Regions from separate parts of the Alteromonas sp. NFXS44 genome, predicted to be linked through region 1. Evidence: predicted binding sites of a transcription regulator. Region 1 holds the regulator's gene; the other holds the start of a gene.
What was found. Region 1 encodes FNR, which switches genes on or off when oxygen is low (the NO sensors DNR and NnrR bind a similar motif). Its sites were predicted from a motif close to TTGATCTAGATCAA; they were not measured.

Region 1 (15,710 bases):
GTTTGCCGGATTTGTCTGGTGAGATAGCGTGCCGCGAAACGTGCTTTTTCCTTTTTCATAGTGACACCTGTTGTAATGTGTGAATTATTATTACCGGAACGTTACGTTTTTATTATGACTGAACATTTAACAGACAGGATTGCGCCCAGTCAAGAATACTTTGTTCAAAAATATTTATTATGTAGTAATAATTTATCACGATAATTCAAATGTCAGATCTGAAACGAAGGGCAAGAAAAATCAGAAGCCGCCGGCATATCCATAGCCAACACGCCATTTTAAGACTGTTTAAGCGTTAAACAGCGTTTTAGGTAATGAAAGAAGCCGGTCATGAATCATAACCTGAGGTTATAGACTTTAGAATGAAATGAATATCTGTATAAATGGGAAGTACGCAAGTATTTTTTTATTCCGTATTTTCGGCATTATTTATAACGTAATTATTCAATAAAGAATTGCAAATGCAGCAAGAAATCAATCTGTTTTCGTTATCATGCCGTAGCAAAAGTAACTGCAAACAGGAGCTATTACTATGTCATCGGAAATCAAAGAAAAACACGCTAAGTTGCTTGCTGAAGTCGTTACCCAGTCGTCACACTGGAAGCTTCAACCTGAGAAAAAATCACCCTTCCATTCTGCTGAAGAGGCATTCACGTACATTGAATCCCATAATGAACCGCTCTACGTTGTAGTGCCGGTGAACGGTGACGATAATGACGTACTGGTGAAAGTGTCGAGTGAAGAAGATGATGTCTTGTTTGAGACCGTGTCTAATGAAAACAAAAAGCAGGCGAAAGTGCATCACTCCCATCTTAAGCTTATTGAAAGCACAGTCACAGAACTGGTTAACAGCCAGCTGGAAGAAGGAAAAAAGGCGGTGTCGATGTGACACCGCCAGGGTGTACTGACATTAAACTTTCACGGCCAGCACGTCTGTTTTCACGCCGTGCAACACCGCATTCGCTGTGGATCCCAACAGTAACCGCATGCCACTGCGACCGTGGGTACCGATGACAATTAAGTCACTTCCCAGTTTTTCCGCTGCGGCATGAATTTCATCGGCTGCAGCGCCCACAACCACATGAGTGTGAGAAACCGGAATGTTATGCCGGTGCGCGATCCCTTCAAGTTTCTCTTTTGCCTGCTGACAGATCTCATCAGAAAAATCACTTTCGAGAAACAGCCCGTAAGGCTCGATACTGGTTTGGGGATAGACAACATAAAGCAGGTTCAGCTTCACGTTGTTACCCGCCAGTTGCATAGCCCGGTGAACCACGCCTTCATAATCAGAATAAATATCGATAGCAACAAGTATTGAGTCGTAAGCAGCCATAAATGTCTCCGGTTTTTCTTTCACTATAGAGCATAGTCAGACAACAATCTTGATACGCATCAAATTTAAACCGCTTTGGTGTCTTCTTCTATTTTTGCCAGATGACTCACAGGCATAAAACTCATAGGGCTGGCTTCTGCCACATGCAGTTTGAATGCATCAGCAATTTTACCCGTTAAAAAACTGCCCCGTTTTACCAGCGGAAAAATCTCGTCGTAGCGCATTACCTGTGTCTGGTTAACCCTGCGGAAAATATGCGTGCGGTTCAACGACGAATGAGACTGATGGCCGGTGGAAGACAGAATATCCATAAAAGCAGTAACCGTCTTTTTATGAAAGCGGTACACGCGCTCGTATTTGTCTTCAACAACCAGCCCTCTTGCCAGTTTCGGATCCTGGGTGGCTACGCCGGTAGGACACTTATTTGTATTACAGGACAAACTTTGCACACAACCTAGAGACAACATCATTCCCCGGGCACTGTTACATAAGTCTGCTCCCAGGCTCAGGTTTTTGACCAAATCAAATGCAGTAATTATTTTCCCTGAGGCAATGAGTTTAATTTCCCGTCTTAAATCAAATCCGGTGAGACAGTCATCCACAAATGCCAGAGCTTCACGCAGCGGAAATCCGATAGAGTTGGCATATTCCAGCGGCGCTGCCCCCGTTCCGCCTTCACCGCCGTCTACAGTGATAAAATCCGGACATATACCGGTTTCCACCATAGCCTTACAAATGGCGATAAACTCGCTCTTTCGTCCCAGTGACAGTTTAAAACCCACCGGCTTCCCCTCTGACATATCCCGTAAAGCGCGGATAAAATGCATCATTTCAAGAGGTGTTGAGAATGCGGTATGTCTTGGCGGCGAGTCTACCTGAGTGCCGGGTTCAACACCTCTGACTCGGGCAATTTCCGGAGTGTTCTTATGTGCAGGCAAAATACCGCCGTGGCCCGGCTTAGCCCCCTGAGACAGTTTTATTTCTATCATTTTCACATTCGGGTGACGGGCTTTCTCTTCAAATAATTTCGCATTAAAGGAACCGTCATCATTACGGCAACCAAAATATCCTGTACCGATTTGCCATACCACATCACCACCATTGTCCAGATGGTACGGTGTCAGACCGCCCTCACCTGTGTTGTGGCTGAAACCACCTTTGGCCGCACCTTTATTCAGCGCCTGCACGGCGTTAGCACTGAGTGCGCCAAAACTCATGGCTGAAATATTCAGCACACTGGATGCATAGGGTTGTTTACAGGCTGAAGAGCCGATTACTACCCTGGGATCCTCTTCCATTTCATCAATTTCCATTGCTGAAAGAGAATGCCCAATCCATTCATACCCATTTTCATAGGTGTCCAGCTGGGTACCGAATGGTGAACTGTCAGTAGCATTTTTTGCGCGCTGATACACAATTGAGCGGTGCATGCGACTGATGGGCTTACCGTCAGTTTCAGACTCAAGCAGATATTGCTGGATGAAAGGACGTAAGCCTTCTACCAGCCAGCGGCCTCTGCCGATAAAAGGAAAATTCCGCAAAATTGAATGGTGATTCTGCGTCAGGTCATAAAGTGCAATGAGAAGACAAAGTCCGGTGAGAGGAAGCAACCATAAGAGATAATGCCAGACCACTGCCAGAGCGGCATTTATCAAAAAGATAAGGGTTAAACTTACAATAATTCGTTTGTGCATAGTGCCTGTTCCGGTAATAACTGCGCCGTATTACGCTTTTAAGCGCAAGACCATAACAAAGATCATGAAAAGAAAGGCATTTTTTTCGTTCACGGGGTGTTTATTTTATACCGCCATCTTACCGTAAAGAACCATCGTTATCGTTGAGGCAGATCAGATAAATAAGCACAATCAAAGATTTACAAAATGATGCTGTTATCGCATCCTTTTATCAGGCTTTTTTAAACCGGAATAGAACAGCGGGTTTCATGGAATATACATTTCTTCTCTTTGCTTTCGTGTGTGGACTCTCAGTGAAAATGATAGGCATACCACCTCTGGTAGGATATCTGGTTGCCGGTTTCGCGCTGAATGCAGCGGGACAACAAATGACCGGCGAGCTGCAACATATTGCAGATCTCGGGATCACCATAATGTTGTTTACCATTGGCCTGAAGCTTAATGTCCGCGATCTCAACAAACGTGAAGTCTGGGCCGGCAGTATCGCCCATACCCTTATCTGGGTTGGTATCGTTGCCGGAGCGCTCTACATACTGGCTGCTGTCGCTGCTTTCTGGTTTGGTGACATATCTTTTGAATCAGCTCTACTGATTGCCTTTGCGTTAAGTTTCAGCAGTACCGTTTGTGTTATAAAAGTCCTGGAAGAAAGCGGAGAAAGCAAAACCCGCCACGGAAAACTGGCCATCGGCATACTGGTTATGCAGGATGTGTTTGCTGTGGTGTTCCTTGTCGCTGCAACGGGTAAACTGCCGTCTGTTTATGCGCTGGGCTTGCTGGCTGTATTCCCGCTGATGCCGCTGCTTAACCGTATTATCGATAAATCAGGTCACGGCGAGTTACTGCCACTTACCGGGTTTGTGCTTGCGCTGGGCGGATACCACCTGTTTGACCTGGTGAATATTAAAGGGGATCTCGGCGCCCTGCTCACCGGAATCATTCTGGCTAAACACCCCAAAGCCACAGAGTTGTCCAAATCATTGCTGGCTTTTAAGGATTTATTTCTCATCGGCTTCTTTCTGTCTATCGGCCTCACGGCCCTGCCGGATTTCAATATGATCATGGCTGCACTTATTTTGTGTGTATTCCTTGCCGTTAAAGCCGCGCTTTTCTTTGGTTTATTCACCTGGCTGCGCTTACGGGCGAGAACCAGCTATCTCACTTCACTGGTGCTGGGGAATTACAGTGAATTCGGCCTCATAGTCGCCGCATTAGCAGTAAGTCTGGGAATGCTGAGCGAAAGCTGGCTGGTCATTATTGCGCTGGCCGTTTCTATTTCATTTGTAATCACCAGTATCATGTACCGGAACAGTCACGGCCAGTATCTGCGTATCAAAAACGGCATTCAGAAATTCGAAAGTCCTGTCCGCCTCAAAGAAGACATTTATCCGGTGGTCACCAATGCCGAGTTCCTTGTTATCGGTATGGGCCGTGTAGGTCTGGGTGCATTTAACTCTCTGCATAAACTGGCCGACTCTGCTGTATGGGGAATGGATGCCGACAGTGTTAAAATTAACCGCCTGCAACAGGAAGGACTCAATGTTATCTGCGGAGACGGTGAAGACGTGGACTTGTGGGAAAACCTCGATACCTCCAACGTAAAACTGATCCTGCTTGCTTTACCCTCTATCGAGGACGCGGTGAATATTACCCGACAGCTTCAGTTCTCGGGATACACCGGTAAAATCGCTGCCATCGCCCGCTATGAAGATGAGGTGGAAACCTTATTAAGTAAAGGTGTAGACAAGGTATTTAACTTTTTTACCGAGGCAGGCCTGGGTTTTGCCGAAGAATCATTGGCTTATGTCAATGATTCATCTGCTAAATAGAGGACTAATAAGAACACAGGACGACATGGAAATTATTATCATTTGCATATCATTGATTTATAAAGATTTTTTTGATTTAACGCAAAGATTGGCATATAATGTGTGCAGTTAATTTAAGGAATACCGTTATGAAAGGCGATAAACAAGTCATCGCGAAACTCAACGAAGTATTGACCAGTGAACTGACGTCCATCAATCAGTATTTTCTGCATGCACGGATGTTTAAAAACTGGGGCTTCGGCGAGCTCAACGAAAAGAATTATAAGAAGTCCATCAAAGACATGAAACAGGCTGATGCTATCATCGGGCGCGTACTGTTTTTAGAAGGACTTCCGAACCTGCAGGCACTGGGCAAGCTGTATATCGGTGAAGACACCGTAGAGATGCTTAAGTGCGACAGTCGTTTTCAGCTGGAACAAATTCCCCTGCTGAAAGACGCCATCAAGCTATGCGAAGAAAAGCAGGATTATGTTTCCCGTGACCTGCTGGAAGATATTCTGGAGTACGAAGAAGATCATCTCGACTGGATTGAAACCCAGGAATATCAGATTGATGCAATGGGTCTTGAAACGTACCTGCTAAAACAGATTGAGGGAGATGACTAATGAAAGGTAACGCGAAAATCAATGACGCGCTGAATGAGCTGTTGTCTTATGAACTGGCAGCAATGGATCAGTATTTCATTCACTCTCAGATGTATCTGGACTGGGGCCTGAACAAGCTTTACGAGCGCATCAACCATGAGTTTGATGACGAAAAAGGCCATGCCACAAAACTGATTGAACGCATGCTGTTTTTAGAAGGCACGCCTGACATGGTTACCCGTACCGGCTATAAGGTTGGTCACGACGTACCGTCAATGCTGGAAAGTGACTTACGCGTTGAATACGAAGTCGATGCGAAATTGAAAGAAGTTATCGCTTTGTGTGAACAGGAAAATGACTACGTTACCCGTGATATCCTGGTTGAATTACTTGACGACACGGAAGTAGATCACGCTCACTGGCTGGAACAGCAACTGGGCCTGATTAAGCGCCTGGGTCTGCAGCTTTACATGCACTCACAGATGTAAGCCGGATTGTTTCGATAAATGCCCTGACCTGTTCAGGGCATTTTTGTTTCGAAGAACATCACGTAGGGGTCCGGTTTATCTTTTACATGGATCAACATTTTCCAGCGCATTTGTGGCTCAGAACAACTCCCCAGCATAAACCATCCGGACCAGCTCCCTTCTTTTATCCGTTCTGCCAGCACCGGCACCTTGCCCATATACATGTTTACCCCTTCAATCCAAACACTCTCAATTTGTTGAGAAAAGGGTAAAGAAAAGTTAACTGTTATCGATTCTTCTGCCTCCGGTATACTTTCAAATGAGGCAGAAACCTTATTTTGTTCATGGCCAATTTCACAGGTCAAATTGACAAATGTACACGGATTGCCTAAACCGTTATCTGTGTCAGTTGTTGTTACCTGTTGCTTTGAAAGATACACACCCAGCGCCAGGAGCAGAATGAGTGTGGGAATGATGAATTTTTGCGCTTTTTTTGTTGTTTTCATGTGAAAATTATACTGTAAATAGCGACGGTTTATTACTACCTTTGACGGAGATCAACCCCGACTAGTTTATGGTATCTTTTTGTAAATAAAAATCTTATTATCCGCGTACCAGCTGACCTGTCTATAATTACAACAGAATTAAAAAGGTCAAGCGTTAAGCCTGCAACTTGCGCAAAACCGGAATCCGGCAGTTGGAAACCCATTTACCATTGAAGTGGAATATCAATCAAATGAGTGAAATAAGCCAAGCACAACCTGATTACAACTATAAAGTAGTCAGGCAATTTACCATCATGACAATTGTCTGGGGTATTATCGGCATGGGGCTGGGAGTATTTATTGCTGCGCAATTGTTTGCTCCTGCACTTAACTTCGATACACCCTGGCTGACGTTTTCCCGATTAAGACCGTTACACACCAACGCAGTCATTTTCGCTTTCGGCGGATGTGCACTGTTTGCAACGTCTTATTATATTGTTCAGCGTACCAGTCAGGTACGTTTATTCAGCGACAAACTTGCTGCTTTTACCTTCTGGGGCTGGCAGGCCGTTATCGTTCTTGCTGTTGCAACTTTGCCCTTTGGCATTACCGCCAGTAAAGAGTACGCTGAACTTGAATGGCCTATCGATATCCTTATCGCGCTGGTCTGGATTGCGTACATCATAAACTTTTTCGGTACCATCATCATTCGGAAGGTATCGCATATTTATGTAGCAAACTGGTTCCTCGGCGCGTTTATGCTTACTGTAGCAGTGCTGCACATCGGTAACAGTATGGCGATTCCGGTTTCCTTCACGAAATCTTATTCACTGTATGCAGGTGCGGTGGATGCCATGATGCAGTGGTGGTATGGACACAATGCGGTTGGCTTTTTCCTGACAGCGGGTTTCCTTGGCATGATGTACTACTTCGTGCCTAAACAGGCGGGACGCCCGGTATACTCTTACCGCTTATCCATTATTCACTTCTGGGCTCTGATTTCGCTATACATCTGGGCCGGTCCTCACCACCTTCATTTTACAGCGCTGCCAGACTGGACGCAGTCCCTGGGTATGGTGATGTCGGTTATCCTCTTTGTTCCCTCCTGGGGCGGCATGATCAACGGGATCATGACATTGTCAGGTGCATGGCACAAACTGCGTACCGACCCGGTGTTACGTTTCCTGATTGTTTCATTGTCTTTCTACGGCATGTCGACCTTTGAAGGCCCGATGATGGCGATCAAAACAGTTAATGCATTGTCACACTACACCGACTGGACTATCGGTCACGTTCACTCAGGCGCACTGGGCTGGGTAGCCATGGTGTCCATCGGCTCTGTATATCACCTTATTCCTGTGTTGTTCGGACAACGTGCAATGTACTCCACCAAACTGGTGAACGTGCACTTCTGGCTGGCTACTATTGGTGTGGTGCTTTACATCGTTGCCATGTGGATGTCCGGTGTACTGCAAGGTCTCATGTGGCGTGCAGTGAACGCCGACGGAACGCTGACCTACAGCTTCGTTGAGTCACTGGAAGCCTCCAAACCCTTCTATGTGGTGCGCTTTATCGGTGGTGTGTTTGTGGTTGCCGGCATGCTGGTGATGGCCTACAACACCTGGAAAACTGTGCGTGCGCCCAAGGGCAGCATTGCAGCTGAACCCGCCGCACAGGCAGCATAAGGAGTCGTTGTTGTGAAGAATCCACATGAAATAATTGAGAAAAACATTGGCCTGATGACTGTGCTCATTTTGATTGCCATCAGCCTGGGAGCCCTGGTTCAAATTTTGCCGTTGATGTTCCAGCAGCAGGTACTTGAGCCGGTAAAAGGATTAAAACCTTACACAGCACTGCAACTGGAAGGCCGCGATATCTACATCCGTGAAGGATGTGTTGGCTGTCACAGCCAGATGATTCGTCCGTTCCGTGCTGAAACAGAACGTTACGGCCACTATTCAGTAGCCGGTGAGTCGGTATGGGAGCATCCCTTCCTGTGGGGTTCAAAACGTACCGGTCCTGACCTGGCGCGTGTTGGTGGCCGCTACAGTGACGAATGGCACCGTGTTCACCTGATTAATCCCCGCAATGTGGTACCGGAGTCTAATATGCCCGGTTTCCCGTGGCTGGCAGAGAATACGCTCAGCGGTGAAGATACCGCGAAGAAAATGGAAGTGTTCCGCGGCTTTGGTGTGCCTTACACCGATGATGATATCGCCGGTGCACAGGCGGCAGTAAAGGGTAAAACAGAAATGCAGGCCCTGATTGCTTACCTTCAATCCCTCGGCACATATCTGAACTGATATGGATCAGGGAATAGCGGGCAGCATTTTTACTGTCGTAGTGTTTGTTTGCTTCATTGGTGTGGTCTGGTGGGCGTTCAGCGGTCGCAATAAAAAGCGGTTCGATGAAGCGGCTAACCTGCCCTTTGCCGACGAAGTGAAAGAGAAATCTCAAAAGAATAAGCAGGAGTCTTGAACTCATGAGCACGTTTTGGACAATTTGGATATCAGTGATCACACTGGGTACCATTATCGGCTGCTTCATCCTGTTACGCTGGGCACTGGCTAATAAAACCGGTGTAGCAGAAGGTGAAGGCATGGGGCACGTCTTCGATGGTATCGAAGAAATTAACAACCAGTTACCCCGCTGGTGGACTATTTTATTTTACGTTTGTATCGTCTGGGGCTTTGTGTATCTCGCTTTGTTCCCGGGATTAGGTGCATGGCAGGGTTTCCTTGGCTGGAAAAGTTCCAACCAGAACATCCAGTCACTGGAAGAATCTGCTCAGGCCCGTGCTGATGCGAAAGAGAACGGATTACTGGTTAAGTACGACCGTGAGCTGGATCAGGCAGCGGAATTATATGACCCGATTTTCGAAAAATACGCGGCAGTACCGGTTGAAGAACTGGCCAATGATCCTGAAGCAGTAAAAGTAGGACAACGTTTGTTTTTACAAAACTGTTCCCAGTGTCACGGTTCAGATGCAAGAGGCGCCAATGTGGGCTTCCCTAACCTCACCGACGACGACTGGCTTTACGGAGGCAGCGGCGCAAAAATTGTTGAAACCCTTACACTGGGTCGTCAGGCCGCTATGCCTGCATGGATTGCTTCCATGGGTGAGCAAGGTATCAAAGAGACGGTTGCCTATGTACTCAGTTTGAGTGGCCGGGAACAGGAGCCTGAAATGACTGCGCTTATTGATGACGGAAAAGCCCGCTTTATGGTGTGTGCTGCCTGTCACGGCATGGACGGTAAAGGTAACCAGTTACTTGGTGCGCCGAATCTGACGGACAATATCTGGTTGTACGGTTCTTCTGAACAATCGGTCACTGAAACGCTGACTTACGGCCGTAATGGCGTGATGCCTTCATTCAAGAAAACCCTGGGTGATGACAAAATTCACGTTGTGGCCGCCTACGTGTACAGCCTGTCTAACTGACCCCGGTTAATTACACTGCTGTCATTCAAAAAGCCCTGTTTTCAGGGCTTTTTTGTGTGAAAATACAAACGGAACTTGATGGAAATCATCATAGTAAGTTTCATTTCCTGTAATCTTGCACCTTCAGTTGTGCGCAGATAAATAAGTGGTGATATGCAGACGCCTTGGTATAAACAATTCTGGCCCTGGTTCCTGATCACGGTACCTGTGCTGACAGTCATTATGAGTGGTTTTCTCATCCATTTTGCCACTTCCGGTGAAGACAGCCTGGTCATTGACGACTATTACAAAGAAGGAAAAGCCATCAATGTGCGTCTGGACAAAGTCGAACGGGCGAAAAAGCTGAATATCACCACCGATCTCACCATTGAAGAAAACCGCGTCGCGCTGAAGTTTCATTCCGGTATTCCCCAATCCGGTGCCGCATTGAAACTGACCTTTTTCCACGTAACCCTGGAATCACTGGATACCGAATTATTACTTACCCGCGATGCCGGTGGCGTGTACCGCGGCACAACGGATACCGTTTTGTCGGGTAAATGGCGCGTTTCACTCACACCGCTGGATGAAGAATGGAAAATCCAGAATACACTCCAATTACCGGCCTCCGGTATCATTAAGTTTAACCCGTGAGCGACGACTCTTCTTGTTACCACTGTGGCGAGCCTAATATACCCGGTAAGCCGTTTACTGCATTTGTGCTCGGGCAGGAACGCCATTTTTGCTGTCCGGGCTGTCAGGCCGTGGCTCAGGCCATCACCGGGAACGGACTGGAAGACTATTACCGCTTCCGCACTGAACCGGCCTCTAGAGGTGATGCAGCATTAAGCGAAACACTGGATAAACTGTCTGTCTATGACGAGCCTGCCTTACAGGAAGAGTTCGTCGTTGATAACGGTAATAACAAGCATATTGAGCTAACTCTTGAAGGCATAACCTGTGCGGCCTGCGGCTGGCTGATTGAAAAGCAATTGTCGCGGATCACCGGTGTCAGCCAGATTGCGGTGAATGTAGCACAGCGACGCGCAGTGGTTATATGGCAACCTGAGGCAGTATCGCTCAGCAGCATCATGGCTACGCTACGGCGTATTGGTTACCCGGCGCTGCCGTTTCAACCGGACCAGCATGAAGCTTCATACAAAGCGGAAGATAAGCGCTTTTTGAAAAAACTCGGCCTCGCAGGTCTGATGACCATGCAGGTAATGATGCTGGCGGCAGCCCTGTATTTTGATTTGTTCGATGCAATGGAAGCACAGACACGGTCTTATTTTCACTGGATAGCGCTGGTTCTGACCACACCGGTGGTGCTGTATTCCGGCAGTACGTTTTACGTTGGCGCACTTAAGGCTCTGTCAGCCCGGACCGTGAATATGGATGTACCGGTGAGTATTGCAGTGTTGGGCACCTGGCTGTCCGGTCTGTTTGCAACGGTTACCGGTCGCGGCGAAGTGTATTTTGAATCAGTTTGCATGTTTATTTTCCTGCTTTTACTGAGTCGTTTTCTGGAACACCGGAGCAGGCACCGCGCCGCGCAGATCTCAGCGAATATGTTGCAGTATATTCCGGTAACCGCTAATCAGGTGGCTGCGGATAACACCTTAACACAGGTACTGGCGAAATCGCTCAAAACCGGCGATGTTGTTGTGGTCAAAGCCGGAGAGACCATTCCCGTAGACGGTATCGTGACTGACGGTATCAGTGAAACCGATGAATCAATGCTTACCGGCGAGTTTAATCCGGTGAGCAAACAAATTGGCGATGCGGTGTTCGGGGGTACGGTAAACCGCACCGGCGTGATAACGATAACGGTAACCAGGGCGTTAAAATTTGCGCTGGTAAATCAGATCATCCGTCTGCAATCCACCGCTATGGCTGCAAAGCCCCGGGTCGCTCTTATGGCTGACCGTTTTTCCAGTTATTTTGTCGCCGTAGTACTGATTACGGCTGCATCCTCATGGGCTTACTGGCACTGGCAGGGTAATGATAATGCCTTTTGGATCAGCATCGCAGTACTGGTAGCAACCTGCCCCTGTGCGCTGGGGCTGGCTACGCCATCTGCCCTCACCTGCGCAATGGCAAACCTTAACCGGCATGGCATTTTATTGAAAAGAGCCGATGCACTGGAGCAAATCAACCACGTAGATACCCTGGTGCTGGATAAAACCGGAACACTGACCGAAGGAAAGTTTGCTCAGATAAACAGCTGGTTTGCTGAGCCGGCACGGGAAAATGAAATCCGTGCTTTGATGGGGGCAATAGAGTCCCGCTCAGAACATCCGGTTGCCGCTGCCTTTGTTTCTGATAACAATCAGGCATTAATTCTGAGCCAAGTTGACGTTGTGGCCGGAATGGGTATCAGCGCGCAATGCAATGGCCGCAGTTATAAAGCCGGTTCGGCTTCTTTCACCGGTGTTGATGCCGGCCTGTCGCCCTTTCCCGCTAACGTGTTTCTTACCGAAAACGGTGTGCCCGTTGCCGCCTTTCGTGTAGCAGATAAAATTAAAGCGGATGCCGCAGACAGCCTGAGCAAACTAGCGCAACTGGAGCGGATAATTCTGAGTGGCGATATTCAGCAAAATGTTGACGACATTGCAGCGAATTTACCCGTAGACAAAGCCACAGGCGGGAACAGCCCTGAAGATAAATTAAACGCCGTGACAGCCCTTCAGCGGCAGGGCCGTCATGTGATGATGCTGGGTGATGGTATTAACGACGCGCCGGTGATGACTGCCGCTGATGTTGGCATTGCCGTGGGTAATGCCACGGATATCGCAAAAAGTGCCGCGGATGTGATTTTATTAAATGATAAGCTGGCTGTACTCGGACACCTTACTTTTATGGCCAGAAGAGTAAAAGCGACAGTCAGGCAGAATATGGGATGGGCTATAGGCTACAATCTGGTTATCCTGCCGTTTGCAGTGTCCGGCATCCTGACGCCGTGGATGGCGGTGATTGGTATGAGCCTGAGTAGTATTCTGGTAGTAACAAATTCGACGAGACTGTTAAAGTAACGCTATGAGTATAATTTACGTCCTGATTCCCCTTGCTGTGATCATTGTGGCCATTGCCATCGGCGTATTTTTTTGGGCAGTAAAATCGAACCAGTTTGAAGACCTGGATCGCCAGGGCTACAGTATTCTTTTCGATGATGATTTATCTCCTGAAGAAAAAAAACTGGCTGAAGAACGAAAAAAACTCAATGAGTGATCTGTCGTTTTTTTCTGCCTTGCTGGTCGGGCTGGGCGGAGGCGTTCATTGTGTGGGAATGTGCGGCGGCGTATCGCTGGCACTGTCTGCCGCCACGCCGGCAGGCTCATCGCCTTTACCCTATGCGCTTAGCTACAACTTTGGTCGTATATTCAGCTACATACTTGCCGGCGCTGTTACCGGCGGTATCGGACAGATAGCAAAAGAAGCTGTACCGGTGACCGGCCCTGTACTCGCCGTCATCAGTGGCATTATGCTGATTGCTATGGCCTGTTATCTGGGTAACTGGTGGCGTGGCCTGACCGCTGTTGAAGCCCTCGGCAGTAAACTCTGGCAGAGAATTCAGCCGCTGTCGAAACGGTTTTTACCTTTCAGGTCTCCTATTAGCGCCTTTCCCTATGGTATGATTTGGGGATGGTTGCCCTGTGGACTGGTTTATTCCACCCTGACATGGGCACTGGCTTCAGGGACGGCAATATCCGGTGCTGTAATCATGGCCGGTTTTGGTTTAGGAACGCTACCGGCGTTGCTGGCTGTCCGGGCAGGTGCAGACTGGCTTTCCTCAGGTTTCAGACAACCCGTATTACGTCAAATCATTGCTTTGAGTTTGCTGTTGTACGCATTATTGCTGTTGTGGCAGGCTTTAAGTAATATACATTAGAATTATCGCAAACAGCGGAAAGTGAGCATGCAAAAACGTTCGGATTTTTCTATACACTGCCAGAATTGCAGTTTCAGCCATCTGTGTCTGCCCGTGGCCCTCAACAAAACTGAGATTGAGTCACTGGATGACATCATTGAACGCAAAAAGCCTTTGCATAAACACGACACCCTGGTAGAAGCTGGCGATAAATTTACCTCTCTGTACGCTGTGCGGGCAGGTTCATTTAAGTCTTTTGTCACCGATAGAGAAGGCGAAGAGCAAATTATCAGTTTCCACTTCCCGGGCGATATTATCGGTTTTGACGGTTTACGTGACGACACTCACCAGAGTTACACTCAGGCACTGGAAACGGCTATGGTGTGCGAGCTTCCCTATTCCACTCTTGAAAAAATGTCTGAGCAATTCCCGAAATTGCGCCATCAGATCATGCGTTTTATGAGTGCTGAAATTAAGCAGGATCACGAAATGATGATGCTGCTGAATAAACGGACGGCAGAAGAACGTCTGATTTATTTTATCGCCCATCTGTCCGGTCGGTTTGAAGAACGGGGTTTTTCTCACCGTCAGTTCAATCTGAGTATGACCCGCAACGAAATCGGTAATTATCTCGGTTTAACGGTAGAAACGATCAGCCGCTTGCTGACTCGCTTCCAGAAAGAAGGCATTATCAAAGTAGACGCGAAGCTCATTACTGTTCTGGATTTTGCGGCTATGGATAAAAAGCTGCACTCTATGGACATTCCTACTCTTTGCGTGGATTAAGATCCCGTTGAAATATTGATCTGAAACAAGGTCTCTCCTGCTGTAAGTCTTATACTAAAGATGAAGGCAGTATTTATTGTCTTCATCAATAAGGAGAGACGCCATGATCACCTGCAAACGTATTCTCGCCGTCGTTCAGGCCGACAACCCTGAACAACCTGCCCTTTCAAGAGCCATCGAAATTGCCCGTAAAACCGGTGCAGAAGTACACGCACTGCTTGTTGTATACGACTTTTCTTATGACATGACAACAATGCTCACCCGCAGTGAGCGTGAAGCCATGCGTGATGCGGTAACCAAAGACCGCATTGCCTGGGCAGAAAAAAATCTGACCCGCTACGATGATTATGATGTAAAGGTTGCTGTTGAGTGGAGTGATAAACGTTACGAAGCCATTACCCGCTACACCATTAACCGTCAGGTTGACCTGGTCGTTAAAGCTACCCGCAAACACGATGATTTTGCATCAGTGCTCTTTACACCAACAGACTGGCACTTACTGAGAAAATGTCCGGCTCCGGTTTTACTTGTCAAAGCCCATGCCTGGCCTGAAAACGGTAATATTGTTGCGGCAGTCAATGTGGGTACAGAAGACAAAGAACATGCACAACTGAATGACAAGTTGACCGGTATCGCAAAGGATTATGCAGAGTTACTGAGCGGTCAGGTACATCTGGTTAATGCCTATCCTTCTGCCCCACTGAATATCGCCATTGAGATCCCCGATTTCAATCCTGAGACGTATCATAATGCTGTGCGCAATCATCATGTTCAGGAAATGGAAAACCACAGCGCTAAATTTGGGATCGGCGTAGCAAATTGCCATGTTGTCGAGGGATTACCCGATATAGCCATCCCGAAAGTGACTGAACAGCTGGATGCAGAACTCGTCGTCATCGGTACCGTGGGACGTACAGGCATATCAGCCGCCTTTTTGGGCAATACAGCAGAGCATGTTATTGATAACCTGAATTGCGATGTCCTGGCGGTTAAACCTGACGGGTTTACATCTCCGGTTAAGTAAATGCGCGATAACGGAATGCTGCTTGTGTAGCAGCATTCCGTCTGCTTTTGTATAATGGTACTTTTATTTTTCCAGCCAGTTCTGAAGTGCCATGAATCAAGTAACATCTACGCCATCTGACAACGCCAGTCACAGTGCGCAAAGTAAACAAAAATACAACTTTAACAAGTTGCAGAAAAGACTGCGCAGACATGTTGGCAAAGCCATCGAAGACTTCAATAT
Region 2 (15,710 bases), on a different contig from region 1:
AGTGTCTCGAACAGTTGATAGGGCGTGTCTTTGAGTGACGGAGGTATTTTTCCCCGTTGACAACTATGCTGCTCAACCTCAAGTCCCAGGCCTTTTAAACGCTTTAACAGCCATGGCATGGTTTCCATAACCTTTATCAACAGAGCATCTGTCGATGTGTATACGTTGATATGAATAACGTCCTTATCAATTTTAGTTTTGGCAAGCAGCTCTCCGTCCCCGCCAGCACTGAGTTTCATGGTCAGGTGCCATATTCTCTGTGCGGACGATTTTGCCTGCTCTTCCCGCGTATCCCGCTCTTCAACACGAAGAAAAAGTTCGGGAGGTGGCTGATCATCACCGGCTACAGGCAACACATAATACAAGGTGTCCTGACCCTGCAACCGGGCTTCTGCACTTTGGAGTTTTTGTTGCTGATGATTCGCGAGCAGTGACTTAACGTGATCGAGCAAATGGGTCCTGCTGTCGATTTGTGCCATATCGCCGGCAGTTTTTGATGGCGGACTACCCCCGCCGGCCGAAGCTGTACTTCTGACTATTACCGATTCAGCTTTATCCAGCGCTTTTGCAAGGTCGGGCTGATTTCGAACAGCGCGACCTGCAAAACTGATTTGTAATAGCGTGATAAGGGCATTCACGAAACCGGATTGTGATGGCGGATTAAGAATATTCGTTGGCGTTGTGACCAGGGCGGGTGTCTGCAACAGCTGTTTAATCGACTGCGCCGTATCCTGAGAAAGAATGCCAGTCTCTGTTTGAACGGTAACGGCATGTTGAATATTGTCAGTTCCCGCGGCAGTTTTTATAACAGGAAGTGAAGCGGTTATCTGAGCGGATAAAGCACTCATTAAGTCCCTTGTACCGGCAGCCGTTCCCGGAGACGCTTTGGTAAGGATAGAAACCAGTTTAGTCAGTGCTTCTGATGTAGAGCCTGTTTCTGCGAGAAGTTGCCGTGAAAGCTTACGGATATTTTCACTGACGCGGCTAAGTTGTTCGGGCGGCAGGTTCAGCGGCCCTGCAGAAAGGACATCTTTTATATTATTAGATGTCGCGCCTGATAATTGCTGACTGGCTACCGGAGCCGCCAGATCCGGTGGCGGTAGGATATGCAATACCGGCAACCCTTTCCGGTTTGCAATGTCTGCCAGTTTAAGCGGGACCGGCGGAAGAGCCTGCAGAGTATTGCTTGCAGATGTCGCTAAAGCAGGTGGCAAATTGACCATAGCAAGGGGGCGTGTTTGGGTGCCCGTCGCTGATAGTTGCGTTCCGCGCATGCTGACATTCAGGGTTAGTAATGTTTCTCTTCCCGTACTGCCTGATGAGCCATCGGGTAAATGCAATGAACGCTTCAGTGCGACCGGCAGTTTCCCCTCAATGCTAAGCCCTTCACTGACCAGCGCTTTTGCCAGAGCCAGTTTTACTACCGGCGCTGATGCCGGTACAGTCACACTTTGTGCAGGCTGCGCAGAGCCTTTCCCTTGTGGCGTTAAGGTAATTTGCCATCCTGACTGCCTGCTGTCAGGTGAAGGCGTTATTTTTAAGGATAATTTGTCTCCGGCCTGAGTGGCAGCGTGTTGGGCTGCCGGTAAATCCAGTTTAATCACTGGGGCGCCGGGTAACTGTAACCTGAGTGTTAGTTGTTTGGGGGACGCCTGCTCAACCATGGCGCCCAGAGATAAGGCCTGATTATTTTTGACAAGGCTGAGTTGCTGTGTTTGTGTCAGCCCTTCTGCCACTGCTGTAACCAGTCTTTGAGTATCAGCCTGTGTCAGTACTGCACTGTGCTTCACAGGCAGAAGTTCAAATAACGTCATCTGACTGACCGATGTTCTGGCCAGGGAAACCTGCGGCTGAGATGTGCTGAGACCGGGATCTTTTACGACAAGTCCGTCCTGAGGGAGGGCGTTTCCGGTCAACTGAATAAGCGGACCGGGTAAACGGGTTATGGTTACTGCAGGCAGCTGATGCAAGGTGTCTGAACGCAATGCTCCAGCGTCGGGGTTAACCGGTGCGGCAGTGGCATTCGCCGAAAACAGTTGAGCAATCTGCAAGTTCATGTCAGATTTATCGGCAACTAATTGAAAAATTCAAGCATTTTGTGCATTTCACTGTTGTCAATGGTCCTTCAGTTTGAACTAAGTCATAAAAAAGTTTAATACGCCAATGGGCGTGATGTGTTCCGTTTTGCCTATGCTAGAATGACAGACCGGAATATACAAAGATATGTTAAAGAGGATAGCGGTTTGTCGGGACTGGTTGCCAGCAAACTAACGTGCATTAAACGGGACAGAGTATTGTTCGAAGATCTGTCTTTTCAGCTCCTGCCAGGGCAGCTGATTTATTTGCGTGGGCCTAACGGTGCCGGGAAAACCAGTTTGTTGCGTATCCTCAGTGGATTAAGTCAGCCTCAAAGCGGCTCCCTTCTCTGGCAGGGGAAACCATTGGGCGAAGACTGGTTCACCAGCCTCATCTATATAGGACACAAAGCCGGCATAAACGGCACCTTGTCGCCTTTGGAAAACCTTCAATTCTGGTGTGCGCAGCATAACGTCAGCTTTAACGAAGACAATCTTTATGACGTGCTGGCTTTGGTGGGGCTGGTGGGTATGGAAGATGTACCCTGCCGCACACTGTCTGCAGGGCAACTTCGCCGTGCCGCTCTGGCAAGATTATGGTTGAAGCAGGCTGACGTGTGGATCCTCGATGAACCTTTTACCGCACTGGATATCCGTGGCGTTGCCCAACTGGAAGATAAAATGTGTGAACATGCAAGCAATGGCGGTGCTGTGTTGATTACCTCACACCAGACACTGAGCCATCGCGCGGGCGGGTATAAGACATTTGATTTGGAGTACCGGTTTTGAGCGGCCTGTATCAGGGGGTTTTTAAACGTGACCTGGCACTGGCATTTCGCCAGAAGGCCGAGCTGGTTCAGCCGCTTATGTTCTTATTAATGGTAGTGACACTGTTTCCGCTGGGAATAGGACCCGGCCCTGAAACTCTGCAACGGATTGGCCCGGGCGTTATCTGGATAGCCGCCATATTGTCCTCATTGCTCGGGATGGAGCGGTTATTCCGGGACGATTTCGCAGATGGTTCACTGGAACAGTTACAACTATCCGGACAGCCGTACTATGCCGTCGCCGCCTTAAAGGTACTTTGCCACTGGCTGGTTACTTTCATTCCGCTTTTGCTGTTGTCACCTCTGCTTGCGCTGTTTCTCAATCTCACTGTTGACATGTACATAGCGCTGGTACTCACCCTGGTGTTAGGAACACCGCTTTTGTCACTGGTGGGTGCAATCGGCACGGGATTAACGGTAGGGCTTCAGCGTGGTGGCGTACTCCTGGCGCTGCTTTTGATCCCGTTTTTCATTCCATTATTGATATTTGCTACCTCGGCAGTGGATGCAGCTGCGCTACAATTACCCTACAGGGCGCAAATTGCTATTATTGGCGCGATGTTGTTGCTGGCAATGGCATTAGCTCCGGCTGCCATTGCCTACTCTTTAAAAGTGAGTCAGAACTGATGTGGAAGTGGTTACATCCCTACGCCAAGCCTGAGCGGGCTTACCAGCTTTGTAATACGCTGCTCCCCTGGTTTTCAGTGGCTGCAGTAATCAGCTTGTTGTGCGGTACGGTATGGGGGCTTTTCTTTGCGCCTCAGGATTATCAGCAAGGTGACTCCTTCAGAATTATCTACATCCATGTGCCATCTGCCATGTTGTCAATGAGTACCTATGTCGCCATGGCCGTAGCTGCGCTGGTGGGAATGGTCTGGCAATGGCGGACCGCGTACATGGCCATGATTGCCATGGCGCCTGTGGGTGCTGCAATGACATTCATTGCTTTGCTTACCGGTGCGGCATGGGGGAAACCTATGTGGGGCGCATGGTGGGTGTGGGATGCACGGCTGACATCAGAACTTATTTTGCTGTTTTTGTATTTTGGCGTCATTGCCTTATATACCGCGTTTGAAGATAAACAGCAGGCGGGTAAAGCGGCAGGCGTTATGGCGCTGGTGGGGGTTGTGAACATCCCGGTGATCCACTATTCAGTAGAATGGTGGAATACATTGCATCAGGGTTCCACCATCACCAAATTCGACAAGCCGTCTATTGCACCGGAAATGTTGTGGCCACTGCTGATTAATCTTGCAGGCTTTGCGCTGTTTATCGCCGCTGTTACGACCATGCGTATGAAAACTGAAATTCTGCGGCGGGAAATGCACCGGCCCTGGGTGCGGGATATCACCGGTTTGCGGGAGACGTCTGATGCAGTTTAACAGTTGGGCAGAATTTTGGGCTATGGGCGGTTACGGATTTTATGTCTGGCTGTCATTTGGCATTGCCGCGCTGGTGATGACCGGCATTATTTGTCAAAGCTTGCTGGCGCATAAGCAACTCATCCGCCACATTGCTGCTGAGCAAAAACGTAAAGGGCGCATCCGTAAGGCTGCGCAAGCCGCTCAGGCCTCTTCCCCTAATTCTGACAGGAGCGTTTAGTATGAATCCGCGCAGAAAACGAAGGTTACTAGTTGTTACTCTGGTTGGCGCGCTGGTTACCGGTGCTGTGGGCCTGATGCTGTTCGCACTGACCGACAGCATCGATTTGTTCTACACGCCATCTCAAATCGTCGATGGCCGCGAAGGCGTGAAGCCACAGGTTGGCCAGCGACTGAAAATAGGCGGAATGGTTGTGCCCGGCACTGTCAACCGTGACAAAGAAAGTCTCGCGGTATCCTTCGACCTTGTCGATACGGGACCCGCAGTGACGGTACGTTTCAAAGGCATTCTGCCGGATCTTTTCCGTGAGGGGCAGGGAATTGTGGCTACCGGTACACTGGTGGCAGACCGTGTCATTGAAGCGCAGGAAGTGCTGGCAAAACACGACGAAGATTATATGCCGCCGGAACTGGCTGAACAGATGAAAGGCATTAAACACGTGAAGCCGGCAAATACCGGAGCCGGACAATGATCCCTGAGCTGGGTAATATTTCACTGACACTGGCACTGGTATGCGCCATTTTACTGGCTGTGTATCCGCTATGGGGCGCGCAGACAAAGCATACTTTTTTGATGGGCACTGCCAAGCCGCTGGCCTCTGGCATGTTCCTGTTTACATTGCTGGCGTTTGTTGCGCTGGTGTGGGCCTTCGTCACCGATGATTTCAGTGTCGCTTACGTAGCGCAACACTCAAACAGCAGACTGCCGGACTATTACAAAGTAACAGCCGTGTGGGGCGGACATGAGGGTTCGTTCCTGCTGTGGGTACTGATGTTATCTGTCTGGACCATGGCTGTAGCAATATTCAGCAAAGGCATTCCGGATGAAATGGTATCCCGTGTTTTGTCGGTGCTGGGCGCTGTGGGGATCGGTTTCTATTTGTTTATGCTGCTTACTTCAAACCCGTTTGACAGCATGTTGCCTTTCTTTCCTGTGGACGGGCGGGACTTGAATCCTCTTTTACAGGATTTTGGCATGATTATTCATCCCCCCATGTTGTATATGGGGTACGTGGGTTTCTCAGTTTCCTTTGCCTTTGCCATTTCCGCACTGATTTCCGGTCAGATGGATTCAACCTGGGCACGCTGGTCACGCCCCTGGGTGATTGCTGCATGGTCGTTCCTCACCGTAGGGATCGCGCTGGGAAGCTGGTGGGCCTATTATGAGCTCGGCTGGGGCGGATGGTGGTTCTGGGATCCTGTTGAGAATGCGTCCTTCATGCCATGGCTGGTTGGTACGGCGCTGATGCATTCTCTGGCTGTGACAGAAAAGCGTAAGGTGTTTAAATCCTGGACTGTTCTGTTAGCCATCGCAGCGTTTTCATTAAGCCTGCTAGGCACTTTCCTTGTGCGCTCCGGCGTCATTGTATCTGTACACTCCTTTGCCAGTGACCCGTCAAGAGGACTTTTTATACTCGGTATCCTGGTAGTGCTGTCCGGAACCGGTTTATTGCTATATGCGCTGAGAGCATCACAACTGAAATCACCAGGCCGTTATGGCCTGTTTTCCCGTGAAGTCCTGCTGATGGGGAACAATGTATTTTTGTGTGCAGCAACACTGGTAGTGCTTCTGGGCACGCTGCTGCCTTTGGTTCATAAAGAGCTTGGCCTGGGTTCTATATCCATCGGTGCGCCGTTCTTTAATCAGATGTTTACAGTGCTGATAGTACCTTTCGTGTTCTTTCTTGGCCTCGGCCCGCTGACAAGATGGAAGCACCAGGCGCCGGGGGCATTGCAAAAGCAAATTTCCATTGCCGCCGGGCTGAGTATCAGCGCCGGGCTACTGATTAATTTTACCTACGACTCTCCCACCTATATGGCTGCACTCGGCCTGGTACTGGCAGCGTGGATCCTGGTGACCTCGGTGCTGGAAGTCATGCAGCGCACTGATGCAATGCCGCAGGACAGCTTGTGGCGGAAATTACGTAAGCTCACACCCAGCCACTGGGGCATGGTTCTTGGTCACCTTGGTTTTGCTGTCACAATTATTGGTATCACCCTTGTGTCAAATTACGCGCTGGAGCGTGATATCCGTATGGCTCCCGGAGAAACCGCAGAGCTGGGCGGTTACACGTTTACATTCAGTGAAGTGAAACCGTTTCAGGGGCCTAATTATACCGCTGATATCGGCGTTTTTGATGTGTATGTTGATGGTGAAAAACTGGTCCACCTGGAACCGGAAAAACGCATATATACCGTGCAGAGAATGCCGATGACGGAAGCGGGCATTCACTCCACCGTCTTCCGTGACCTTTTCATTGCTATGGGCGAACCTCTTGATGACGGTGCCTGGGCGGTGAGGGTGTACATTAAACCCTTTGTCACATGGATCTGGGCCGGAGCAGTTATTATGGCGCTGGGTGGGATCTGCTCTGTTTCAGACCGCCGCTACCGGATGGCAAGGCTGGCAAAAGTGAAAAAAGTCTTTCGTGCTTCAACATCCGCTATGGCAGGAGAGCAGGGATGAAAAAAACAGGTTTATTTGTTATTCCGCTGGTGATTTTTCTGGCACTGGTGGTGTTTCTTTTTCAGGGACTGTTTTCCGATCCCAGAGCACTGGACTCACAAGTGCAGGATAAGGTGGTGCCGGACTTCTCGTTGCCCGATCTGATGAAGCCTGATGTTGTTTACACTCCCGACGTTTTTAAAGGCAAGGTCACAATTCTGAACGTGTGGGGCGTATGGTGTGTTACCTGTGCCGTTGAAATGCCTTATCTCACGGAGCTACGTAATGAGCAGCAGGTCAACTTTGTCGGTTTGTATTTTGATCAGGACCTGGATCCTGACTTCGGCACGAAAACACTGAGCCGGGTGCAGCAGGAAGTCACGTCAATGCTAAGCCGCTACGGCAATCCGTATCAGTACAATATCTTTGATGTTTACCGTGACACATCGCTGGATTTAGGTGTGACCGGTGCTCCGGAGCACTTCCTGATAGACAGCCGCGGTATTGTCAGAATGCATCACATCGGTGATATCAATCCCAGAGTCTGGGAAACCAAAGTCGGGCCCTTGTACCGTAAGCTCCTGACTGAGCAGGAAGCGCAGCAAGCCGGAGGAGCCCGATGAATACCATACGGATAGCTTTGCTTTTACTGTTTTCTTTACTGCCTGTGACCGCGATATCGGTAGAAGATAACTATGCTTTTGACGAACCGGCACGGCGGGCACTTTTTCTCAAGCTGACCGGAGAACTGCGTTGTCCCATGTGTCAGAACCAGAATATTGCCGATTCTGACGCCATGATCGCCCATGATATGCGCAGGAAAGTGTACTCACTGATGCAGCAGGGCAAGTCGGAAGATGAAATCATCGGCTACATGAAAGAACGCTACGGTGACTTTGTTTATTACAAACCGCCGGTGAACATTGCCACATTCTGGTTATGGGCTTTACCCGTGCTGTTTATTGCAGTGGTGCTGTTCTTCGTCACCCGTAAATCCGGGCAGAGTATGCCGGTGGACACGGAAGAGAAATTAAAGCGCGCAGAAGCTATGTTAAAGCAGGATAAAGAATGAGCTGGACTGAATTCGGGCTGATTACCTCAGGACTGATCACACTGGTTCTGTTGCTCGTTGCCTTCCCCTGGCTACGACGTCGTGAAGTACGTCAGCGGGATGTCTTGTCGAATATTGTAATTGTCCGTCAGCGGCTGACTGAACTGGAAAGAGAGGTCTCAGAAGGCCTTATTTCCGAAGCTGACAGGCAAAAAGCCAGTGATGAACTTAAGCTGGCTATGGTGGATGAGGCCGTTTCTGAAGCGACAGTTAAGAAACAGTCTGCACTTCTGCCTTTGCTGACCGGTGCAGTGCTGGCCATAGCAACGGGCACCATTGTTTACGGGTCGGTTAACCATCTGCAACAGGTCAGACACGCTGAGGCAGCGATTGAGTCATTACCGGAATTGAGTGACAAGCTGGCATCCGGTGATGCCGGTAACTTCACCGCGCAGGATATCGCCAGCCTGACCTATGCTATCCGTCAGCGGCTACGCAGCGAACCCGAAGATGCTACCGGATGGATGTTTCTGGGCCGGTTGTGGATGTCTGTGGGAGAAGATGAACAGGCCTTACAATCCATTCAGCGGGCTATGTCACTCAAACCCGGTGACATGACTATCAGGATTACCTATGCACAGGCATTGATGGTATCTGAAGACGCCGGAAAGCTGGCCGCTGCCCGGCGGGTTTTGCAGAGTCTGACAGAAGAAAACCCTGAGAATGATAACTTATCTTTGATGATGGCTGTGGTATCGGCAAAGCTGGGTGATCTGGCCGGCACCGAACGGTACTTTGCGCTTATCCGCGATAAACTGCCGCCGCAGCATGAAACCCGCCTGGCGCTGGAAGAACGTATTGCCGGTCTTAAAAAACAGCAACAAGCTGTGCCTGTTGCAGCAGAGCAAATGACTGCTAAAACCGGGTTTGATATTACGGTAACTATTGCTGATGAAATAAAAGATAAACTCCCTGACGATGGTTATCTGATTGTTTATGCGCAGGATGCACAGAGTGAAAACCGTATGCCGGCGGCCGTAGTTAAAATGCAGTTACAAAATTTTCCTGTATCTTTGTCGCTAAGTACGGATAATGCCATGGTGCCAACGTTCACTTTGGCATCTCTGCAGCAGGTTAAGCTTACCGCAAGAATATCGACCGGTGATGATGTTATGCCCGCTGCCGGAGACCTCAGTGGAGTACTTACGGTACCGGTGTCACCGGGCGAAGTGCTCCCGCTCCCGATACAAATCAACAAGGAATTGCAGTGATCAATACGTCTAAATCACTCTTCGCCTGCATTTTGCTGGGCATAACGTTAATGTCAGGTTGCGCCAGTCAGCGTGCTGTGGATGAGCAGGCACAGGCCAGCAACGAGATGCCGCAAGGCGACCCGCGGGATCCGCTGGAGCCACTGAACCGTGTGGCCTGGAATTTCAACTGGGAAGTACTTGATCAATACATATTGCGCCCGGTAACAATTGGTTATGTGACGGTTATGCCGCAATTTGCCCGCACCGGGCTTGTGAATGCTACCAATAACCTGGATGAGCCCGGCAATATGTTTAATAACTTTTTCCAGGGAAAAATTGACGAAGGGCTGGATAGTCTGGCCAGATTTATCATCAACTCTACCGTAGGATTGTTCGGTGCGTTTGATGTGGCCGACGCGATGGGTATCAAACGTCAGCGTGAGAATTTCGGAGAAGTGCTCGGTTACTGGGGCGTGGAAACAGGTCCTTACCTCATGTTTCCTGCACTGGGGCCAAGCGATCCGCGCTCATTGGCCGGTGATGTAGCGGATAACGTGTATTATCCGATGACTGTGCTTACCGGTAGCATGAATGTGGCCCGTTTCGCTGTCTCTATTCTGGAAGGCCGTGCAGGGCTGATCGATCAGGAGCCGCAGCTTGAGCAGGCGATTGATGACTATGCCTTCGTTAAAAACGCTTATTTCCAGAATCTGGAATTTCGTGTGACTGACGGAAAAAGTGGTGAAAAGGTGATTAAGCAGGAAGAGTTAGACGATTTCGAAGAATTCGAATCTATGCTTGATGATCTTGATTTGCCAGAAGAGCAGAACTAACCGTCATTCAGATTGCTGCAGTAATAAATGTATGCGGAGAAAGTTTCTCCGCACTCCGGTTACTTGTTCCGGCACACATTTCAGTGTGCCGGCGGCTCATAATCAGTCCTGATAACCTTTCGGGTTATTTGACTGCCAGTGCCACACATCTTTACACATGTCCTGCAGGTTCTTTTCAGCATGCCAGTTTAGCTCTTTTGCCGCCAGTGTGGGGTCGGCATAACAGGCGGCAACATCACCGCTGCGTCTGGGAGCTATCCTGTAGTTAACGGTTTGCCCTGATGCTTCTTCGAAAGCTTTAATCATCTCCAGCACGGAATAGCCTTGTCCGGTTCCCAGATTGTACACATCCAGTCCCATGTTAAGTGCCAGGCGGTCAAGTGCTTTCAGGTGCCCATTGGCAAGGTCTTCAACGTGAATGTAGTCTCTTACGCCTGTACCATCTTCTGTATCGTAGTCATCACCGAATACGCTCAGTTGTTCCAGTTTACCTGTAGCTACCTGAGAGATATAGGGCATCAGATTGTTCGGAATACCATTAGGATCCTCACCAATCAGGCCTGATTTATGTGCACCCACCGGATTGAAGTAACGCAACAACACGATATTCCATTGTTCATCTGACTTGTACAAATCCGTCAGCATATGTTCCACCATGAGTTTCGACATGCCGTAAGGGTTAGTCGGATGACCTGTTGCCATTTTCTCATGCAATGGTAACGACACAGGATCGCCGTAAACAGTGGCTGAAGAAGAGAAAACCAGTTTCATGACATTGTACTTACGCATTGCCTTACACAGGCTCAGCGTGCCGTACATGTTGTTTTCGTAGTATTCCAGTGGTTTCTGTACAGATTCACCAACCGCCTTCAGCCCGGCAAAGTGGATCACTGCATTGACCTGATGTTGGCTGAAAATGGTATTCAGTACATTGTCATCGCGGATGTCACCCTGAACGAATGTCACTTGTTTGCCAGTGATTTTTTCAACACGACGAAGGGATTCGGCACTGGAATTAACCAGGTTATCGAGTACGACAACATGATAATCCTGTTCCAGCAGCTGAAGCACAGTGTGGCTGCCGATATATCCTGCACCGCCTGTTACCAGGATGGTTTTCATTGTCTCTCCTTAGATAATATTTGTGGCACATACTTGGCGCACAGTGAATATTGAATAGGTTTCACGACTAACGGATACAGCAAAAATACCAGCAATGCCCACAGCAATGAGTGCCAGTTCGTTGTTGTCCGTATAATCAATGCAAACACCGGTACGATAACCAGTAGTTTTAAAATATTGAGCAGAGTTTTTTCGGGGACAGTGAGACATTTTGCGGCACTGTCCAACACAGTCATACGCTGAGCAAGGGGAAGAGCGGACAGGCCCGGAATTTGTCTGGTAGAAAAATAAATTGCCATTACTGCTTGATGATCCTGAAAAGAAAAAACCGCTGAACCAGGAATAACGTTACAGCGGTTTATAATAAATTAATCGGTAGCGGGATCAACCCGCCTTTGGTGGAAGGTCTTTAATCTTCCTGTGGCAGCTTCTCCCAGCTACGGGTTTTCAGCGAGAATACCAGAACCAGTACACCGATGACACCGGCAAACATGGCGATATTGCTGAACAGTGCCGACACATTATCTGACTCTGTACCAAACGCACCGGCCATTACACCAGCAATCACACTACCGATAGAGTAAGTCAGTACAAACAGACCCATCAGCTGTCCTGAGAAGCGACGGGGGGATAATTTACTTACCGCACTTAATGCTACCGGGCTTAAACACAGTTCACCCACAGTGTGCAGGAAGTAGGTAGCAACTAACCAGTAAGGCGCCACTTTCTGATCGCCCGCTGCATACATGGCTGCAAAAAACATTACGATGAAACCGCTGCCCATGATAAGGGTACCCAGGGCACACTTGATACCGTAGGAAGGATCCATCATTCGTTTACCTAACTGGATCCACAAGGCGGCAAAGAAAGGTGATAATACAATAATGAACAATGAATTGAGCGACTGGAACCAGGCGAAAGGAATTTCAAAGTCGCCCCACATGCGGTCAGTATCTTCGTTAGCAAACACGTTCAGTGAAGAACCTGCCTGTTCGAAACCGGCAAAGAAGCAGGAAGAGGCTACGCAGATTAAAAATAATGCAAGCATCCGCTTCTTTTCATTTTCACTTAAATCGCCGAAGAAATAGATGAAACCAAAATACAGCAGGAAAATTGCAGTAAACAGATAGGCTACCGACTCTGCGACTTCTGCAACATCAATGACCAGATAACCCATGCTCATGGCATAAGTGACGATGGACAGTGTGACGAGGAACAAAATAATGCCGGTCCAGCTTTTCTTCACACCGGCTGGTGTCATGTTCACTGTCGGACTGGCTGATTCTGAAGGCAGTTTATGCTGAGTCATTTTGTATTGAACAAGACCAATAGCCATGCCCACTGCAGCAGCACCGAATGCCCAGTGATAACCCTGGTTAACGGCTAACCAGCCACACACCAGGTTACCGATAATTGACCCGATATTGATACCCATATAGTACAGGGTGTAACCACTGTCACGGCGGGCATCATGTTCAGAATAAAGCTGACCGACCATTGCACTGATGTTGGGTTTCAATAAACCTGTGCCAAGCACAACCAGGATTAAGCCGATGAAGAAGGTAGAGGTGGTGGGGATGGCCAGCACGATATGGCCGCACATAATAATAATACCGCCGTACCACACTGCATTCTGGCCACCGAACAGACGGTCTGCCAGCCAGCCGCCGGAAAGGCCCATGAAATAAACAGCACCGGTATACAAGCCATAAATGGCATAGGCGGTTTCTTTGTCGAAGCCTAAACCTTCCTGCTGGATGGTGAGAGTCATGAAAATAACAAGCAGGGCACGCATACCGTAGTAGCTCATGCGCTCCCACATTTCAGTGAAGAACAGTGTCTGCAGGCCCCCCGGATGGCCAAAGAAACTGGAATCGTTAGATGTTTTTATTGTCACAATGTCGTTCCGTTTTGTAATGATTGTTATTGGTTTTGTAATTCATTGCCTGAGATAACGGCGGTTCTGTTTCCTGGCGGACTCAGTCAGGTGAATTAATGCCTGACTCCACTATACACAAGAGAATTACAGGGTAAAACGCTTAGTCTTTAAAAGGACTACCCTGTAAGGCAGGTGTAGCCCTTTTAGCTGTTTACAACTCTTTGATAGTCGCAATGATAATACGTGCTGTGCCATACAGGATGAGTAAAATGACACCAAAAAGCACCATGTTATAGACTGTTTTAGGATAAGCATTGTCATCCGGCAGGGTGGGTGACTCGATGGTGACCAGATACTGTAATTTCTGATAGGCTTCGACCCTGGCATTTTCCAGTGACACCAGCGAGGACGAAAAGGCCTGAATAGCCAGTTGCATCTGAATTTGCAGGTCAGAGTACTTTGCCATCTGTTCTGTTACAGACAGCGATTCTCCGGTTACCTGGTTGCTGAAGCCTTCCTTTTGAATATTAATTTGTTGTTGCAGGGCACCAATCTGACGTTTGATGTTTTGTACCTCAGGGGCACTGGGTGACATCATCGTCTCCATGGTATTCAGCTCTGCCTTCTTTTGCGCCAGTGTGGCCTGCAAAGAGAATGCAATTTGCTGGGAAGCAGCACCTTCGGCGGTAGGGTCAAGCACGTTGTACTTAGACTGGAACGCGAGGATGTCACGCTTCGCAGTTTGCAGTTTATCTTCTACAACCTGATGCTCGCCCTTAGCGAATTCCATTTTAGATTTGGCCAGATTGTTGTTAATGTCGTTCAGAAATTGCTCGGCCTTATCCACAATGGTGCTGTTGACCTGCTGTGCAAATTCCGGCGTGTAAGCTTTTACATTCAGGGTGATAACAGAAGATGCTGAATCTACTTCCACTGAAATTTGTTGCAGGTAATACTCATAAAATTGTGTCTGGCTGTGGTCTTCCGGTAAACGGCTGAACATGTCCGCATGGTCTGCACCGTAATGGCTGCTTAAGGACAACGTTTTCTCCAGATAACGCATCATATCCTGAGATTTAATATAACTCTCAATGATCTGACTGTCGTTTGTCGACGCTACGCCGCTGATTGATGCACCCAGTAAACTGGTGGGGTCAAAGGAACTGCCGCCGTCTGTGGATTTAATAATGAGCTTACTTGTACTTTCATATTGCGGTGCTGCCCACACAATCAGGTAGAACGCATATAACAGCCAGGGCGCAAGAATGAAAACCAGCTTGTTCTTTTTCAGTTTGTTGAGGGGTGCTTTCGCTTTCATCATTTTAATATCACTTAACCTAAATTTATTCTGCCATGTAGGCACTGATGCCTTCTTCCAGGTCGCTGAAATAATTCAGCTTACCGTCTTCAATAAGAATGGCTGAAGTACAAAATTCCCTGATCTGGTCCAGTTCGTGACTAACCATGATCATACCTGCTGTCAGATTTTTCTCTTTCAGGGCATTACGGGCCTTGCGGCGAAATGTGGGGTCGCCTACAGAAGTTGCTTCGTCAATGAGATAAATATCAAAATCAATATTAATACAGCAGGCAAAAACCAGCTTGGCACGCATACCTGAGGAATACGTCTTAACCGGTAAATCAAACTTCCCACCAATCTCTGCGAATTCCTGCACCTGTTTTTCATACTGAGTCAGCGATTCCACCTGGTTGATACGGCCAATAAACCGCGTATTTTCCCTGCCGGTCATTTGCGGATGAATACCGGTGGCCAGTGCAACCGGCCAGGACATGGATTTATTTGTCAGGATCCTGCCCTTATCCGGATATTCGCTTTTGGCCAGCATACGGAACAATGTGGACTTACCGGCACCGTTTTTACCCAATATGGCCACACTATGGTCGGTGGGGAATTCGAAGTTTAAATTTTTGAAAATATATTGCGGCCCGAGCCTGCTCGGGTAACTCTTAGTCAGATTTTCTATTCTAATCACCGTGACAACACCTTCTTCCAGGTTGTGTGATAGAGCGCTAACCCGGTAAACAAACTGATTGCGGTAACTTCAACAGCAAACTGCAAAGACACACCGGCATCCCCATAGGTTTCGTAGCAGGCATATCTGGCGAGTTCTATAAAGTGGACAAGTGGGTTCCAGGTCAGCCAGGGCCAGACCTCAGGGGAGAAATCCTGCAGACTGAAAAAGGTACAGGAAATAAAAAAGATAGGCCGGTTAAGCATATTTTTGATTTTTTTCATTTCAGGTATGAAGGCGATAAGCACACCGAATACCAGACTGATGGAAAAGCAAAAAACCCACAGTAATGCGAAAAGTGCGATTAACAGTAGCGGATCATTTACCTCAAAATCAATCTCCATTAAATACACCGCACACACAATCAGGCAAACCACACCAACTTTTATCATAAATTCCATAAACGCCGAGGTGATAAGCGCAGCCATAGGCTGCACCTGCCTGAATGCATAGAGGGGTTTTGCTTTTCCGATAGAGTCAGGCACAACAGACGTACAGGTCATAAACGTTTGTACACCCATCAGACCCAACATCATAAAAACAAATAATGGGACCGAGTGAACGTCGTCACCGCTGATAAAACTGCGGAA

Region 2: ccmA (cytochrome c biogenesis heme-transporting ATPase CcmA) is a predicted target of FNR. The motif match lies at 2,131-2,144, and genes of this name have one in related genera.

The regions. Positions count from the first base shown of each region.
Region 1 is NZ_JAGDEA010000007.1:81,501-97,210, forward strand. Features, by position in the region: gene J3369_RS10565 (TonB-dependent receptor) at 1-59, opposite strand, end outside; gene J3369_RS10570 (hypothetical protein) at 533-889, shown strand; gene J3369_RS10575 (universal stress protein) at 911-1,333, opposite strand; gene J3369_RS10580 (FMN-binding glutamate synthase family protein) at 1,399-3,027, opposite strand; gene J3369_RS10585 (cation:proton antiporter domain-containing protein) at 3,276-4,853, shown strand; gene bfr (bacterioferritin) at 4,982-5,458, shown strand; gene bfr (bacterioferritin) at 5,458-5,925, shown strand; gene J3369_RS10600 (hypothetical protein) at 5,958-6,410, opposite strand; gene ccoN (cytochrome-c oxidase, cbb3-type subunit I) at 6,641-8,074, shown strand; gene ccoO (cytochrome-c oxidase, cbb3-type subunit II) at 8,087-8,692, shown strand; gene J3369_RS10615 (cbb3-type cytochrome oxidase subunit 3) at 8,694-8,867, shown strand; gene ccoP (cytochrome-c oxidase, cbb3-type subunit III) at 8,872-9,831, shown strand; gene J3369_RS10625 (FixH family protein) at 9,985-10,464, shown strand; gene J3369_RS10630 (heavy metal translocating P-type ATPase) at 10,461-12,842, shown strand; gene ccoS (cbb3-type cytochrome oxidase assembly protein CcoS) at 12,847-13,038, shown strand; gene J3369_RS10640 (sulfite exporter TauE/SafE family protein) at 13,031-13,699, shown strand; gene fnr (fumarate/nitrate reduction transcriptional regulator Fnr) at 13,721-14,464, shown strand; gene uspE (universal stress protein UspE) at 14,568-15,488, shown strand; partial or broken gene J3369_RS10655 (tRNA 2-thiocytidine(32) synthetase TtcA) at 15,580-15,710, shown strand, end outside.
Region 2 is NZ_JAGDEA010000005.1:125,792-141,501, forward strand. Features, by position in the region: gene J3369_RS05755 (hypothetical protein) at 1-2,057, opposite strand, end outside; gene ccmA (cytochrome c biogenesis heme-transporting ATPase CcmA) at 2,199-2,864, shown strand; gene ccmB (heme exporter protein CcmB) at 2,861-3,529, shown strand; gene J3369_RS05770 (heme ABC transporter permease) at 3,529-4,284, shown strand; gene ccmD (heme exporter protein CcmD) at 4,274-4,504, shown strand; gene ccmE (cytochrome c maturation protein CcmE) at 4,506-4,976, shown strand; gene J3369_RS05785 (heme lyase CcmF/NrfE family subunit) at 4,973-6,970, shown strand; gene J3369_RS05790 (redoxin family protein) at 6,967-7,572, shown strand; gene J3369_RS05795 (cytochrome c-type biogenesis protein) at 7,569-8,021, shown strand; gene ccmI (c-type cytochrome biogenesis protein CcmI) at 8,018-9,271, shown strand; gene J3369_RS05805 (MlaA family lipoprotein) at 9,268-10,086, shown strand; gene galE (UDP-glucose 4-epimerase GalE) at 10,189-11,208, opposite strand; gene J3369_RS05815 (DUF6170 family protein) at 11,205-11,507, opposite strand; gene J3369_RS05820 (peptide MFS transporter) at 11,618-13,099, opposite strand; gene J3369_RS05825 (KpsE/RkpR family capsule polysaccharide export protein) at 13,299-14,408, opposite strand; gene J3369_RS05830 (ABC transporter ATP-binding protein) at 14,431-15,081, opposite strand; gene J3369_RS05835 (ABC transporter permease) at 15,078-15,710, opposite strand, start outside.